One region of the Numidum massiliense genome, then DNA from elsewhere that is predicted to be linked to it. Evidence: riboswitches for the same ligand, from Rfam matches in the RefSeq annotation. Region 1 holds a riboswitch; each other region holds the start of a gene.

Region 1 (2,199 bases):
TCGCGGATACAGCGGCTAATGACCGGCTGTGTCGCTCCCGATCCGGGAAACGTACACTTGAGGATAGCGCCAGCCGTCACTTCCTCTAGCAACACGTCCAGCGATTCATCCGCCCCTTGTGCCCCGACACTTTCTTGCACAAATTGCCGCGTAATCGCCGTCTGTGGCCGGCGAAACAGTGCGGCGACGGGTCCGCTCTCCACGATTTTGCCGTGATCCATCACCGCGACGCGATGACATATTTTACGGATGACGTCCATTTCATGCGTAATGAGTACGATCGTTAAGCCGAATTGGCGATTAATTTTTTGTAGTAACTGTAAAATGTCTTCGGTCGTTTTCGGGTCTAAGGCAGACGTCGCTTCGTCGCACAAGAGCACTTTTGGATCGCCCGCCAGCGCCCGTGCGATCCCGACGCGTTGCTTTTGGCCACCGGACAGCTGTGCCGGATATGCGTCTCTTCGGTCACTTAATCCAACTACTTCCAACAAATGCTGCACTTTGTCCGCAGCTGTCTGCTTGTCTAATCCCGCAATTTCGAGTGGAAAGCGCACATTTTCTGCAACAGTACGCGACCAAAGCAAATTAAATTGTTGGAAAATCATGCCGATCTCTTGCCGCGCTAGGCGCAAGTCTCGCGCCGACAACTCCGTTAACACACGATCCCCGACGATAACCTTCCCTTCCGTCGGCGGCTCGAGCAAATTAATCGTGCGGATGAGGGTGCTTTTGCCAGCGCCACTGTAACCGATCACGCCGAATATTTCCCCCGGCTCAACGGTCAAATTGACCCCGTCGACCGCGCGAATTTCACTGTGCCGCGTTGGAAAATGTTTGCGGATCCCACTTAGTCGAATCAACCGCCATCCCCCCTATAAAACATAAAAAGTCCTCTCCGCAGACGGGAAAGGACTTGCCTCAACAAGATCCGTTCTCTCTCATCTGCCAGGCACAGCGCCTGAAGGAATTGGCACCTTTTTTCACACGCCGCGCGTGAAAATGGTTGCCGGGTTTCATCGGGCCTTTCCCTCCACCTCTCTGGATAAGAGAATCCAAAGGTTATGCAATTATTCGTGATTGTAACATGCCGACCAAAATAGCACAACTGTATTTTTGCGGCAATTTTTGTTTCCGTTGAAGTCACGCTGTTTTCACGATAAGATGGGTACTAACCGATTAGGTCGGACATATCGCACAGGGGAGGTGCTACCGATCGAACGTGCACCCGATTTTTGCTTGCCGACTCTGCAAGACGCACAAATAGAAGTATGCTTATCCGCTTTTCGCGGCAAAAGTTTGCTCCTCGCGTTCTGGGTCAGTTGGTGCCCGGACTGCCATGCGCAATTGCCAAAAATGGAAGTGTTTCACCGCTCCCTCGCGAATGACGGCAGCTCCTTCATTCGCGAAGCAGCTGCCATCGTTACCGTTAACGTCACTGGTCGCGAACGACACGTGGACGACGCGATCCCATTTCTTAAGGACAATGCGTTCACGTTACCTGTGCTGAGTGATCGCGGCAGGGAAACGTACGACGCTTTCGGACTCACTTCGGTGCCATCGTGGGTTGTGATTGACGCCCGAGGGATGATCGTCGGCCGTTACGGCGCAGACGTGCCGTTTATCCACGTACTGGAAACGTTCAGTACCACTATAAGCGGCTAAGCGAATCACACGTTCTCCCCTTGTCGGTAACGGGCGAGCCCAGCAGTAAACACTTTCAACCGTTTGACTAGCGTATCTTGCCATTCGCGGTCACCGATATATTTTGCGAAACCGTATAAATCAAGGGCATTGTCGATTTGTTCTGTTAATAATTGCTCTGGATTACCGCGCTCGACCGAAATACAGTTACTCAGTATGTCATCACTTGGCTCGGTGACGTGCTCTCTAAAATCAACGTGCTTCGCGCCATCCCCTAGCGCATGATCGACGAGTAAATCGAACGGTTCTTTAACGGAGTGATGGACGTCTACTTTGTGACAGACAGGGCAAAACAAAAAGGGAACGCCGTCGACAAGGACCTGTTTGCTTTTGATCGCGCCTACAGCACCAATCATACTCGCTCCACAGCAAAAACTCATAGGCTATCCCTCCGTTAAGATAGATAAAGAGCTTTCACCTATTGTACCACACTTGTCAACCGTGTTTGCGGTGCATGGAACAGGTGAAAGCTCTCACAGCAACATTGCCATTAATAGC
Region 2 (2,199 bases), 1.6 Mb from region 1:
CAGGCCGGGGTAATTTACCCAGGCAACGCGATCGTGGGCGGCGAGGAACTGCGCAACTTTGAGCGCGTTGGCGCTATGGCGTTCCATGCGCAAATGCAGCGTCTCTAACCCTTGTAAGAATAAAAACGAGTTAAACGGCGACACGGCTGCGCCTAAATCGCGCATTAACTGCACACGCGCCTTAATAATGTAGGCGAGCGAGCCAGCGGCTTCGGTGTATACGAGTCCGTGGTAACTCGGATCCGGTTCTGTCAGTTCGGGGAATTTGCCATTCGTCCAATCAAACTTACCGGAATCGACGATCACCCCGCCGATCGACGTGCCGTGCCCGCCGATGTACTTCGTCGCCGAGTGGACGACGATATCGGCGCCAAACTCGATCGGCCGCAGTAAGTACGGCGAAGGAAACGTGTTGTCGACGATGAAAGGAATGCCGCTCTCGTGAGCGATCGCCGCTACCGCTTCGACGTCTAGTACGTCAATCTTCGGGTTGCCGATCGCCTCCGCGTAGACGAGCCGCGTGTTGGCGGTAATGGCGCGCCGGAAGTTTTCCGGGTCCGACGGGTCGACTAAGCGCACCTTAATCCCTAACCGCGGCAACGTATGCACGAACAAGTTGTACGTGCCGCCGTACAAGCTGCTCGCGGACACGACTTCATCGCCTTGTTTGGCGATGTTTAAAATGGCGTACGTAATCGCCGCTTGCCCCGACGCCGTCGCCAGCGCGGCTGCGCCTCCTTCAAGGGCGGCAATACGCTGCTCAAACTTGTCGTGGGTCGGATTCATAATGCGCGTATAAATGTTGCCCGGTTCTTTCAAGGCGAACAAATTAGCCGCGTGCTCCGTATCGTTGAATACGTAGGAAGACGTTTGGTAAATCGGTACGGCGAGAGCGTTAGTCGCCGGATCAGGTTGTTGCCCGGCGTGCACCGCCAGTGTGTCAAATTTGTACTGTTTTTGCTCACTCATCGTCAGGTTCCTCCCCCATTATAGAAAACATGTTAGAAAAATAAAAAACTCCTCCGTATTAACTGTTCGCTCAAAAAGGGACAGCGTATCCCAGGTTTTTGAACGACATTTAAGGAAGAGTTACGAAACGTACATTTAACCTTCCCCATCTCCCAGGATCACTTCCTGCAGGAATTGGCACCTCACTGCAAAAATCGCAGCAGGTTGCCGGGTTTCATAGGGCCAGTCCCTCCACCACTCTCGATAAGGATTGCGTACAATATGTTATTCTCGCGTTTCATCGATTGTTAACATTATAAGGATACCTTTCCGATTCGTCAACTGTATTTTGTTTTTTGATTAGTACCCACTACCAGCGGTCGTAGCCGTTGAATCTCACTAATTGACTGTCAGTTGATCACGGATATTTTCTAACGTTTTTGCCCCGATTCCGCTCACGCGCGTCAAGTCGTCCACCGATTTGAACGGCCCGTTCGTCTCTCGGTCTTTCACGATGGCTGCAGCCTTCGCGGGGCCGATGCCGGTAATCGTCTGTAGCTCTGCTTCGGTCGCGCGATTAATGTTCACTTTACTTGTTGCCGTCGCACCTTGTCCCGGTGCTTTGCCCTTGCCATCGTTCCCGCCTTGCCCTACCGCCCCGTCTAAGTAACCACCCGCCGGCGTCGATTCTTCCTCCCCTTTCCTCGGGACGTAGACAGCCATCCCGTCTACCAAAAAATCAGCTAAATTGAGTCGTTCCATGTCGGCTTCCTCCGTCGCCCCGCCCGCCGCCTTTAGCGCATCGTGAATGCGCTGTTCCGACGACAACCGATAGATGCCCGGTTTTTTTACCGCACCTTTCACGTCGATGACGACCTCCGACTGCCCCGACTCGGCTTCGCCTTTTGCCTCCCCCACCGCTCCATGCGCCGCCTCGCGACCGTTACTGTCGGGTCCTGTAACTAACCCTTGCTGTTGCAGTTGCTCTGCAGTAGCCGACAGTGGAGATCCTTTATCTTCTCCTGTCCCTGCGCCTGCAAATAAGGTGTAGTAACCGACGGTACTAACGAGTAGTCCGGCACTCACCGCCAGTGCGATCAGCAGCTTTTTCTCACGACTTGTCCACATGTCGAACATCGCCAACCCTCTCCCCTCTGTCCCTCCCCTTTCTCCTACCTTCTTCTCTCTTTCGCACGCTTGAATGTCGTACAATTGTCGCTACCTCTATTGTGTCAGAAAAGAGCGACGACA
Region 3 (2,199 bases), 3.1 Mb from region 1:
GCACCGATTAATTTAGTCGAACGCGTCCATGCGGTGCTGTTGAGCGGTGGGAGTGCATTCGGCTTACAGGCGGCCACTGGGGTGATGGCTTACCTGGAAGAGCGTGGGATCGGACTCGATACGGGCGACGCGCGGGTGCCAATCGTCCCTGCAGCCGTTTTATATGACTTGTCGGTGGGAGATGCCGCGGTGAGGCCAGACGATACGATGGGTTACCGCGCCTGTGAAGTTGCTTCAACCGAAGTAGCTGTCGGCAATGTCGGTGCGGGTTGCGGCGCGACGGTCGGAAAGGCGCTCGGGATGGCGCACGCGATGAAAGGAGGCATCGGGACCGCGTCGGTCCGCTTGTCCGACGGACTCGTCGTCGGCGCGCTCGTCGCCGTCAACGCCTACGGTCACATCGTCGACCCTGCCAGTGGCGACATTGTCGCTGGGCCACGCAAGGGGGACGGCACGCTCGTCGATACGGTGGCGTGGCTACAAGACAACAGTGACCAGAAACTAACTTTTCCCGGAGCCAATACGACGATCGGCGTCATCGCCACGAATGCGAAAATGTCCAAAGCGCGCACGACGAAAGTTGCACAAATGGCGCAGGACGGTTTAGCGCGCACGGTCGTACCCGCGCACACGATGATGGACGGGGATACACTGTTCGCGCTCGCTGGGGGGCAAGTACAAGCGACGGTCGACTTAGTCGGCGCCCTCGCCGCGAACGTCGTTGCCGAAGCGATTTTACAAGCGGTGACGGCCGCGAAAAGTATCCCTGGAATTCCGTCTGTAAGCGACGTGTAAAATAAGTGTTTGGTATCGGCTCGTCAGACGAAAAGTCCTGACGTTACGAGCGCCTGATCGCGATCGCTGTTGACATTTTTATTTCGTATGGCATAATAGAAAACAATTGACAATTGGATACTTTGTGTGAAACACCAGCTTGTTATCTAGAGTGGTGGAGGGACTGGCCCGATGAAACCCGGCAACCGTCTCACCTGTGTCCTGTGGACACCGTGAGAAAGGTGCTAATTCCTGCAGAGCGCTTTTTTAGTGCTTTGAAAGATGAGAAGTGGGTGCACCATTAGGAAACACGTGTAACCCCTTTTCATTGTGAAGGGGTTTTTTCTTTTTAAAAAAGTGTTTGAGATGGTTGTGCGTACGGAAGGAATCGCGCATATCACGAGGATTGTGAACAGAGAACGTACACGAGAAAGGGAGAATGGAATGAAACAACTTCGCGTCATGTTACTCGGTTGTGGTACTGTCGGTAGCGGTGTGTATAAAACGATTAAGCAAAACGGTGAACTTTTAAAAGAAAGGCTAGGACTGGATGTCTCTGTCCAGTCAGTTCTCGTCCTAAATGCAGACAAAAAGCGGCCATTGCCGGGAATAGAACCGCTGCTAACGACCCAGTTTCGCGAAGACTTGCTAGACGAGACAGATGTCGTCGTCGAAGTGATGGGCGGGGTTGAACCAGCAATCACGTATATAACGGCGGCGATGCGCAAAGGGTGCCACGTCGTGACCGCGAACAAGGAACTACTGGCGAAACACGGCCTCGCCTTGGAGAAAGAGGCGCGGGAGCACGGGGTAGAGCTGCTGTACGAGGGGAGTGTCGGAGGCGGGATCCCCCTGATCGGCGTGTTGCAGCACTTTTTAAAAGTTAATCGCGTCACGCGTCTCTCCGGCATATTGAATGGGACGACGAATTACATTTTAACGCAAATGGCGCGTGACGGCCGATCGTTTGCGGACGTACTCGCCGAAGCGCAAGCGTGCGGTTACGCGGAAGCGGATCCGACGTCCGACGTCGAAGGGTATGACGCGATGTACAAACTGGCGATTCTCGCCCGCCTCGCCTTCGGGATCGACGCGCCGCTTCGGGACATTACGCGCGAAGGCATTACGGCGATCACTTTAGAAGAAATTCGCTTGGCGCAAAAACTGGGGTATACAGTAAAGCTGTTAGCGAACGCGGAACTACGGCGGGGAGAGGCGCCGACCTTAGGTGTGCAGCTGACGTTAGTCGCCGACGGACACCCGCTCGCAGCAGTTAACGACGTTTACAACGCGCTGCACGTCGAAGGAGATATCGTGCAAGACGTAACGCTAATTGGGCAAGGTGCCGGAGAACTGCCGACAGCGAGTGCCGTCGTCGAAGATATTGCTAACGTTGGGCGCATGGCGACACGGGCGCGTACGCCT
Region 4 (2,199 bases), 660 kb from region 1:
GTCCACGCGCCGTGCGCTTTGGCGATAGCCGCCACAGCTGCAATGTCAATGACGTGCATGAGCGGATTGGACGGCGTCTCTAAAAACACGGCTTTCGTCCGCGACGTCATCGCCGCTGCCACTGCCCCGGCCTCGCGCAGGTCAACTGTTTTCACGACGATCCCCGCTTGGCGAAAAGTCGTTGCAAACAACCGATATGTGCCGCCGTACAAATCGAGCGGAGTGATGATCTCGTCGCCGGAAGAAAACAAGCTTTGCAAGGCGTGAATGGCCGCCATCCCGGAACTAAACGCCAACGCGCGACAGCCACCTTCTAATTCGGCGAGTACTTGTTCAACCTGCTGCCGCGTCGGATTTGCCGTGCGGGCATAATCGAATCCGGTACTTTCCCCAATTGCCGGATGCCGGTAAGCCGTTGAGAGGTAGAGTGGATAACTGACCGCTCCAGTGCGTTCCTCCCTGTCGACCCCCGCTTGGCAGAGCGTCGTCTCAATGTGCATGGATACATCCCCCTTCCTTGTCTTTTACATCGGTGACATCACATGTCTGTGTCCACACCCGTCCTCATCGGTGACAGCATATGTTAGTGTGAAGCCCAAGTTTGTACAAAGCCGGATGAAACATGTTAGTAAGCCATTGATCACATGATGGGAACCTCCCAAAACAAAATCCCACCATAAATCCCGAGATACATCCGCGAAACAAAGAAAGAGGCCGCCGGATCCCTCACAACATCACGTGGGATCAACGGCGGCCTCTAGTTTGTCTAGTCAGCCGAATCATTCTTTCACTTGTGTTATTCACTTTAACCGCACTTTCTCGTTTGTCTCGATTTGAATGACTTGACCATTTTGTACTACTAGCGTCACCGAACCGAATTGCAACCGTTGCAAAATACCTGTTAAACGCTGCAATACTTCCGGATTATCCGCTGCGACTATTTTCCCGGAACTACCCTTTTTTGTCGTACATACCAACTTACATCACCTAAACCTTTCTTGCCAAAGCTCTTCCATAACGCGCTTGTCTTTTGTGCCGGACAGCTTTTGTTCGGTTACTTTCGAACGACTACTTGTGCTGCTTGCGACTACTTGCGCTGCTTGCGGCCGACTACTTTCGATTAACTGCTTGCGATCGACTGCTTTTTGGACGCTACAAACCGTATTGCGTTTCACGTGTACACGTGTACTGGTCATGGATAACAAATAACCGCTGCAACCCGCTCCTTTCCAAAAATTAAAAGCTCCCCTTCCCATATTGGAAAGAGGAGCGCATTTGCGTCGTTAGACACACTCTTATCTTCCAAAACGGGTCAACCATTTTGCGGGAATTAGCACCTTTCAGTTCGTAAACTGAGGTTGCCGGGTTTCATCGGGCCAGTCCCTCCACCACTCTCGATAAGTACGTATGCAATTTTTTTAATGACTGTATTGGCAATGCTGCTTGAAAAATGTTTCATTTATCATAACCATAAGGTATTATCGATGTCAAGGGTTTTTTTGTGGCGATCAGTACGAACCGATGATATACGCGGTTCAATGCTGATCATATGATAAAATTCTCCGCCTTTATGTCATCGACAAATTCAATAAATGGTGGGTCAAAATACATCGAATGCCCATATTCCCCGGGCACCCCTATTCCATACACTCCTGAAGACTTCTTTCATTCGCTTCCTCAAATGACAATTGTATATACTCCTTAGCCTCTTGACGATATTCATCTACATCGATCCATGTCGTTTGGTCAATACTTATCTTGGCGCAGCATCTTTCAGCAATGTGAATGACCGCCTTGTGAACCGCCCTGATGTCGACTAAACACGCGTCTTCATCAACCTCGACAAATACTAAATGCAAATCACTATTTAAAGATACAACTTCAAAATAGATGTTTTCTTTAGACTGTAAGTTTCCACTCCATCTTTTATCGTCAAGCCACTTATCCCATGATAATGTGAGACCAGTACTTTCCCTTAAACTTTCTTGCCACCCAACCCTCGATACGTTCACACCGTCTTTCCACATTTTCGCGACTAATTCATCTGCAGTGGGAAGACATGTTTTACCGTTTGTTTTCAGAAAAAATCTCATTATTCCTCCTAATTATTCAGCCAGCGTACAGCTTTTTCTAAATTACTTAGTAGTTCCTTTTTCTTCCCTTTACTTAATTTTAGACTATTCGGTATCTGTGGTTCTA

Evidence for each region. Region 1 has a riboswitch for S-adenosylmethionine ahead of BN1247_RS16425 (methionine ABC transporter ATP-binding protein). Riboswitches for the same ligand answer to the same signal wherever they lie in the genome.
Region 2: another riboswitch for S-adenosylmethionine. It lies ahead of BN1247_RS09365 (homocysteine synthase); the one in region 1 lies ahead of BN1247_RS16425 (methionine ABC transporter ATP-binding protein).
Region 3: another riboswitch for S-adenosylmethionine. It lies ahead of BN1247_RS02225 (homoserine dehydrogenase); the one in region 1 lies ahead of BN1247_RS16425 (methionine ABC transporter ATP-binding protein).
Region 4: another riboswitch for S-adenosylmethionine. It lies ahead of BN1247_RS13265 (hypothetical protein); the one in region 1 lies ahead of BN1247_RS16425 (methionine ABC transporter ATP-binding protein).

The regions. Positions count from the first base shown of each region.
Region 1 is NZ_CTDZ01000009.1:3,500,846-3,503,044, reverse strand. It holds gene BN1247_RS16425 (methionine ABC transporter ATP-binding protein) at 1-860, opposite strand, end outside; SAM riboswitch class I at 936-1,049, opposite strand; gene BN1247_RS16420 (peroxiredoxin family protein) at 1,162-1,662, shown strand; gene BN1247_RS16415 (hypothetical protein) at 1,668-2,081, opposite strand.
Region 2 is NZ_CTDZ01000009.1:1,932,901-1,935,099, forward strand. It holds gene BN1247_RS09365 (homocysteine synthase) at 1-969, opposite strand, end outside; SAM riboswitch class I at 1,112-1,219, opposite strand; gene BN1247_RS09370 (helix-hairpin-helix domain-containing protein) at 1,348-2,160, opposite strand.
Region 3 is NZ_CTDZ01000009.1:353,164-355,362, forward strand. It holds gene BN1247_RS02220 (P1 family peptidase) at 1-795, shown strand, start outside; SAM riboswitch class I at 935-1,063, shown strand; gene BN1247_RS02225 (homoserine dehydrogenase) at 1,219-2,199, shown strand, end outside.
Region 4 is NZ_CTDZ01000009.1:2,844,678-2,846,876, forward strand. It holds gene BN1247_RS18250 (aminotransferase class I/II-fold pyridoxal phosphate-dependent enzyme) at 1-500, opposite strand, end outside; gene BN1247_RS17275 (DUF2292 domain-containing protein) at 801-914, opposite strand; gene BN1247_RS13265 (hypothetical protein) at 984-1,196, opposite strand; SAM riboswitch class I at 1,293-1,404, opposite strand; gene BN1247_RS13270 (hypothetical protein) at 1,638-2,093, opposite strand.